2 regions of the Kineococcus sp. G2 genome follow, and region 2 is predicted to be linked to the other one. Evidence: riboswitches for the same ligand, from Rfam matches in the RefSeq annotation. Region 2 holds a riboswitch; the other holds the start of a gene.
What was found. A riboswitch is a leader RNA that binds a small molecule or an ion and turns the genes downstream of it on or off. The one in region 2 is predicted to bind S-adenosylmethionine.
Positions count from the first base shown of each region.

Region 1: another riboswitch for S-adenosylmethionine. It lies ahead of V9U69_RS03750 (MetQ/NlpA family ABC transporter substrate-binding protein); the one in region 2 lies ahead of V9U69_RS18000 (sulfurtransferase).

Region 1 is NZ_JBBBEM010000017.1:57,948-61,146, reverse strand. Features, by position in the region: gene V9U69_RS03755 (methionine ABC transporter ATP-binding protein) at 1-932, opposite strand, end outside; gene V9U69_RS03750 (MetQ/NlpA family ABC transporter substrate-binding protein) at 934-1,887, opposite strand; SAM riboswitch class IV at 2,093-2,202, opposite strand; gene V9U69_RS03745 (FecCD family ABC transporter permease) at 2,383-3,199, shown strand, end outside.
Region 2 is NZ_JBBBEM010000133.1:8,243-11,441, forward strand. Features, by position in the region: gene V9U69_RS17995 (SDR family NAD(P)-dependent oxidoreductase) at 1-272, shown strand, start outside; gene V9U69_RS18000 (sulfurtransferase) at 353-1,261, opposite strand; SAM riboswitch class I at 1,503-1,596, opposite strand; gene V9U69_RS18005 (FxLYD domain-containing protein) at 1,666-2,316, opposite strand; tRNA gene V9U69_RS18010 (tRNA-Pro) at 2,444-2,517, opposite strand; gene der (ribosome biogenesis GTPase Der) at 2,566-3,199, opposite strand, start outside.

The DNA.
Region 1 (3,199 bases), on a different contig from region 2:
CCGATGCGCCGCTCGCGCAGCTCCCCCACCCCGCCGTGCACGAGCTCGGTGCGCACCCCGGCGGTGGCGAACGCGTCGTCGATCCGCTTCTGCAGGCCCACCTCGTCGGTGATCTGCACGGTGACCACGCGCCCGGGGTGGTGCTCGCGCAGCCGCGCCAGCTGCTCCCGGGTGGGCCGGTCGTGCAGGACGCTGCGCACGAACCGCTGCGCCGGGGCGGTCTGCGGGGTGGAGAACACGTCGTAGACGTCGCCGACCTCGACGACGCGGCCGGCCTCCATGACCGCGACCCGGTCGGCGATCTGCCGCACGGCGTCCATCTCGTGGGTGATGACCACGATGGTCACGCCGAGCTCGCGGTTGACCCGCCGCAGCAGCGAGAGGACCTCGGTGGTGGTCTCCGGGTCCAGCGCGCTGGTGGCCTCGTCGGCCAGCAGCAGCGGCGGGTTCGTCGCCAGCGCGCGGGCGATGCCGACGCGCTGCTTCTGCCCGCCGGAGAGCTGCTCGGGGTGGGCGTGGGCGCGGTCCAGCAGGCCGACGAAGTCGAGCAGCTCGGCGACCCGGGCGTCGCGCTGCTCCCGGGGGACGCCGGCCACCTTCAGCGGGTAGGCGACGTTCCCGGCGACGGTGCGCGATCGGAACAGGTTGAACTGCTGGAAGATCATGCCGATGCGCTGGCGCGCCCGGCGCAGCTCCTTCTCGCCCAGCCGGGTGAGGTCCTGCCCGGCGACGGTCACGGTGCCGGAGGTGGGCGCCTCCAGGGCGTTCACCAGCCGCACGAGGGTGGACTTGCCGGCGCCGGAGTACCCGATGACGGCGAGGACCTCCCCCTCGTGCACGTCGAGGCTGACGTCGTCGACGGCGGCGACGGCCTTGCCGCCGCGCTCGTACCGCTTGGTGACGCCCGTCAGGCGGACGATGGGTTCTGCCACGTCAGCCCTGCGCCGCCCGCGCGTCCTCCTCGACGTCCGCCAGCTGCTCCTGCAGGGTGGCGGGGTCGACGTCGCGGACGACGGCCTGCGGGTAGCTCTCGACGAACTCCGCCTGCACGGCGGGGTCGTGGATGAGCTCGGCGAGGTCCAGGTAGGTCTGGTTGCCGGTGTCCTCGGCGCGCGAGACGAAGAGGTTCACGTAGGGCACCGAGGCCGCGCTCTCGGGGTCGTCCTGGTGGACGACGTCCTCGACGGCGAGCCCGGCGCTGGTGGCGTAGTTGTTGTTGACGACGGCGGCGGCGACGGAGCCGTTCTGCAGCGCACCGGCGGTCTGGGAGGCGTCCAGCGGGACGACCTCGACCTTCGCGTCCTGCACGTCCTGCACGGTGGAGAAGGCGGAACCGCCGTCGGCGAGGGTCAGCAGGCCCGCGTCCTGCAGCACGAGCAGCGCACGCGCCTCGTTGATGGCGTCGTCCGGGACGGCGACCTTCGCGCCCTGCGGGAGCTGCGAGGGGTCGTCGTACCGGGTGGAGTACAGCGGCAGCGGGTACACGGCGGTGGAGCCGATCGGCTGCAGGTCGTCGCCCGCGGTGACGTTGTAGTTCGCCAGGTACTGGGTGTGCTGGAACTGGTTGAGGTCGACCTCGCCCTGGCTCAGAGCCGGGTTCGGCAGGCTGTAGTCGGAGAAGTTCACCAGCTCCACGTCCACGCCGAGGCGCTCGCGGGCCAGGTCGACGTAGGTCTGCCAGTACGGCTCGGCCTGGTCGGTGACGCCGATGCGCACGGTCTGCGTCTCGCCCGCCGCGGTGGTGGCGGTCTCGTCGTCACCGGTGTTGCGCACGACGAGCGCGACGACGATCGCGACGACCGCGAGGACGGCGACGCCGATGACGATCGGCAGCTTGCTGCGCCCGGGCTTGTCGGGCAGGGAGGGAGGGGTGGCGGCGCTGGACAACTCGGGTCTCCTCGTGGGGTGGTGCGGGCTCTCGGGGTGCCTCCGGCGCGCGGCCGGCGGGAGCGGCGAGGGGCGCTCGCCGGGGAGGGGCGGTCAGCCGCCGGCGGCGGTACCGCCCCGGGGACACGAGGGGGACGTGGCGCGTGGGCTCACGACGGGTCGCCTCCTGCTCGGCCAGGCCGGTCCGTCGCTGCTGCGACGGGCGGCCACACGCTTGCGGGACGCTCCGTCCCGCCGGGCTTTCACCTGGAGCACCCCACCGCGGACGAGGGTTGCCGGTCAGCAAGCCAGGGCTTGTCGCTGACACTCGATGCCGTCGCAAATCGTAGGAGGCGCTGGATCGGACGTCAAAACGCACCGGTCCACCCCCGGGTCGGCCCGGACGGGCCCGGATCGGCCCGGATCCGCGTCCGCACCGGGGAGCCGAGCGCGGGGCGGTGCCCTTGTCGCGAGTAGATTGCAACAGCACCAGCCCGCCGCGCCGCAGGAGGTCCCGTGCCGACAGCCGGCGCCCCGCCCCGTCCCACGCCCGCCCCGCTGCGCGACCCGCTGGGCCGGCGCGCCGCCACCCGCCGCCGGACCCTGGTGCTGGCCGCCCTCGTCGCGGCCGCCGTCGCCGCCGCCCTGGCCGGCGCGGCGGTGGGGGCGGCGGCCGTGGCCCCCGGTGACGTGCTGCGCATCAGCGCCCACCACCTGCTCGGCGCACCGGCCACCCCCGCCTGGGGCCCGGTCGAGGACGCGGTGGTGTGGCAGGTGCGGCTGCCGCGGGTGCTGCTGGGCCTGGCGGTCGGCGCGGGCCTGGCCGTGTGCGGGGCGGCGATGCAGGCCATGGTCCGCAACCCGCTGGCCGACCCGCAGCTGCTGGGCGTGACCTCCGGCGCCTCCACGGGCGCCGCCGCCGCCATCCTGCTGGGCGCCGGCGCCGGCTGGGGCGAGCACGCCCTGTCCGGCAGCGCGTTCACCGGCGCGCTGGCCGCGGCGGTGCTGGTGTACGCCGTCGCCCGCGGCGCCGGGCGGGTCACCTCGGCGCGGCTGCTGCTGGCGGGCGTGGCCGTCGGGTACGCCCTGCACGCCGCCACCAGCTTCCTCGTCTTCGCCTCCGGCTCCGCCGAGGGCGCCCGCTCGGTGGTGTTCTGGCTGCTGGGCTCGCTCGGCCTGGCCTCCTGGGGCGCCCCGCTGACCGCCGTGCTCGTCGTGGCCGCCGGCACCGTCGCGGCCCTGACCGCGTGGGGGCCGCGCCTGGACGCCCTCGCCCTGGGCGACGAGACCGCCCGCGGCCTGGGCGTCTCCCCCGCCGCGTTCCGCACCGCGC
Region 2 (3,199 bases):
TGCTCAACGTCTACCCCGGCGCCACCAGCACCCCGATGATGGAGAGCTCGCGCGCCGGCGCCGAGCACGGCTTCGAGTACGAGAGCGCCGAGGACGTCGCGGCCGCCGCGATCGTCGGCATCGGCGAGGACCAGCTGCGCGTGGTCCGCGGCGGGCAGACGCGTCGGCGCATGGTCGAGCTGGACCGCGACGACCCGGCCGCGGTCGACGCGCTGCTCGCCGCGCGCAAGGACGCGCTCGAGGAGGCCGTCACCGAGCACTCCACCGTCTGAACCCGGGTGGCGCCGCACACGGATGCGCGCAGGGGGTCCGCGGTGTGCACCGCGGACCCCCCGCCGAGCAGTACCCGGGTTCAGCGCGTGCCCGGCTCCGGGCCCACCGCGATGGGCGCGCGCACCGCGTTGCCCCACTCCGTCCAGGACCCGTCGTAGTTGCGCACGTTCTCCAGGCCCAGCAGGTGCGTCAGCACGAACCAGGTGTGGCTGGAGCGCTCACCGATGCGGCAGTAGGTGATCGTATCCGTCTGCGGGGTCAGTCCCGCGGCGTCGAAGTAGATCTCCTCGAGCTGCGAGCGGTCCTTGAAGGTGCCGTCCTCGTTGGCCGCCTTCGCCCACGGCACGCTCGCCGCGCCCGCGATGTGCCCGCCGCGCAGGGTCCCCTCCTGCGGGTAGTCAGGCATGTGGGTGCGCTCACCGGTGTACTCCGGCGCGGAACGCACGTCCACCAGGCCGCCGCGGTGCTCGCGCACGTCCGGCGCGAACGCGCGCACGCGGCTGTCGTCGCGCTCCACGACGGGGTACTCGGTGCGCTCGCGCTGCGGCGCCTCGGTGGTCAGATCGCGACCCTCGGCGGCCCACTTGGCGCGGCCACCGTCCAGCAACCGCACGTCCTCGTGGCCGAACAGGGTGAACACCCACAGCGCGTACGCGGCCCACCAGTTGCTCTTGTCGCCGTACAGCACGACCGTGTCCTCGCGGCGGATCCCCTTGCGGGAGAGCAGGTCCGCGAACCCCGCGCCGTCGACGTAGTCGCGGGTGACGGGGTCGTTCAGCTCGGTGTGCCAGTCGACCTTGACCGCGCCGGGGATGTGGCCGGTCTCGTACAGCAGGACGTCCTCGTCGCTCTCCACCACGACCAGACCCTCACGGCCCAGGTTCTCCGCGAGCCAGGCGGTGCTCACGAGCTTCTCGGGGTGGGCGTAGGCGGCGAACTTCGCCTCGGTGGTGTCGGTGGGCACCGCGACGGACGTGGGCGTGGGCATGTGTTCCTCTCGGGTTCGGGACGGACCCTGCCGTCGCACGACGGCAGGGCGGTGTTTCAGCGGTGGGTCCTCCGTGCGCCCGGGATCGGGCGGAGGTGGCGGCGGAGTGCGCCTCGGGTCCGCGAGGCGCACCCCGCGGTCGGGGTCCGCGCGTCAGCGACAGGCGGCGGAACCGCGGCGGCACAGGTCGATGTGCCGTCGGGAGTGCAGTTCGGTGGTGCGGTCCTGCGTCATGCCGTGCCCTCCATCGGTCCTGGCGGAAGCACCCACGCCCTGCGGGAGGGGGGTTGCTGCGGCGTCGTCGAGCCAGGTCTCTCGGCCGCTCTGGATGGTCGTGGGCCACACCGTGCCCGTTGCGGGGCAGTGCTGTCAACCTCGACCGGGGCGTGGAGCGCCGCCGCCGCTCAGGCGGGGACGACCTCCAGCGCGCGGCACGCCACGGCCCCGCCCACACCGGTCCCCTCGACCCGCACGGTGGTGCTCTCCCCGGGTGCGAGGTCGCGCGCGACGGCCCGCCCGACGCCCAGCTGCGCGTCGGCGGCGTCCATCCACTCCACGGCGACGGCGAGGCTGCGCGTCTGCTGCGCGGTGTTGGTCACCTCCACCACGGCGGTGGCGGCACCGGAGGCGTCGGGCTCGCCGCAGCCGGTCACCGCCACGCCCTCGGGCGACCCGGACGGCCGCGTGCCGCCGGCGAGGCCCCCGGCGGGGTCGGCCGGGAGCTCCCCCGCCACGTCCCCGGGGGCGTCCTCGACCACGTCCGTGACCACGTCGTCGCGGGCGGCGGCGGTGACGGCGACGACCACGGCGGCCGCGGCCAGCGACAGCACCAGCCCGGCCGCGGCGGTGCGCCGCACCGGGCCGCGGCCGCGCAGGAGGGCCACCAGGCCCGCCGCGGCGCCGAGCACCGCCAGGCACAGGGCCAGCACGTGCAGGCTCGGCACCAGCCCGGTCAGCGCACCGGCGAGCCCGAGGACGACGGAGGCGATCGCGACACCGCCGGGCCTGCGCCGACCACGCGGTGGTGCCGGTGGCGTGGGCGTGCGCGTCGTCATGGTGGACCCCGGGGGCTCGTCGTCGTGCTCCTGGCCCCACCAGGGTAGGCGAACCCCCCGGACACGGCGAGAGGGCCGGTTCCGAACGGAACCGGCCCTCTCCTCACCGCTGCGCGGTGATCCCCTGTCGGGCTGACAGGATTTGAACCTGCGACCCCTTGACCCCCAGTCAAGTGCGCTACCAAGCTGCGCCACAGCCCGATGGCCCGCTCCCCCGTTGCCGGGCGGCGAACCGGGGTAAACCCTACATCACTTCCGGCGCTTCTCCCGCACCCGGACGCTCAGCTCGATCGGGGTGCCCGTGAAGCCGAACTCCTCGCGCAGGCGCCGCTCCAGGAAGCGGCGGTAGCCGGCCTCCAGGAAGCCGCTGGCGAAGACCACGAAGCGCGGCGGACGCGTGGAGGCCTGCGTGCCGAACAGGATGCGCGGCTGCTTGCCGCCGCGCACCGGGTGCGGGTGGGCCGCCACGACCTGCCCCAGGAAGCTGTTGAGCCGCCCGGTGGGCACGCGGGTGTCCCACGACTCCAGGGCGGTGTCCAGGGCCGGCACGAGCCGCTCCAGGTGCCGGCCGGTCATCGCCGAGACGTTCACCCGCGGCGCCCACGGGATCTGGACCAGCTCCTTCTCGATCTCGCGCTCGAGGTAGTGCCGGCGCTCCTCGTCGGTCAGGTCCCACTTGTTGTAGGCCACCACGAGCGCGCGACCGGACTCCACGACCATCGAGATGATCCGGATGTCCTGCTCCGTGAGCGGCTCGCTGGCGTCCAGGAGCACCACGGCCACCTCCGCCTTCTCCAGCGCCGCCTGCGTGCGCAGCGAGGCGTAGAAGTCGGCCCCCTTGGTCAGGTGCACCCGGCGGCGGATGCCCGCGGTGTCCACGAAG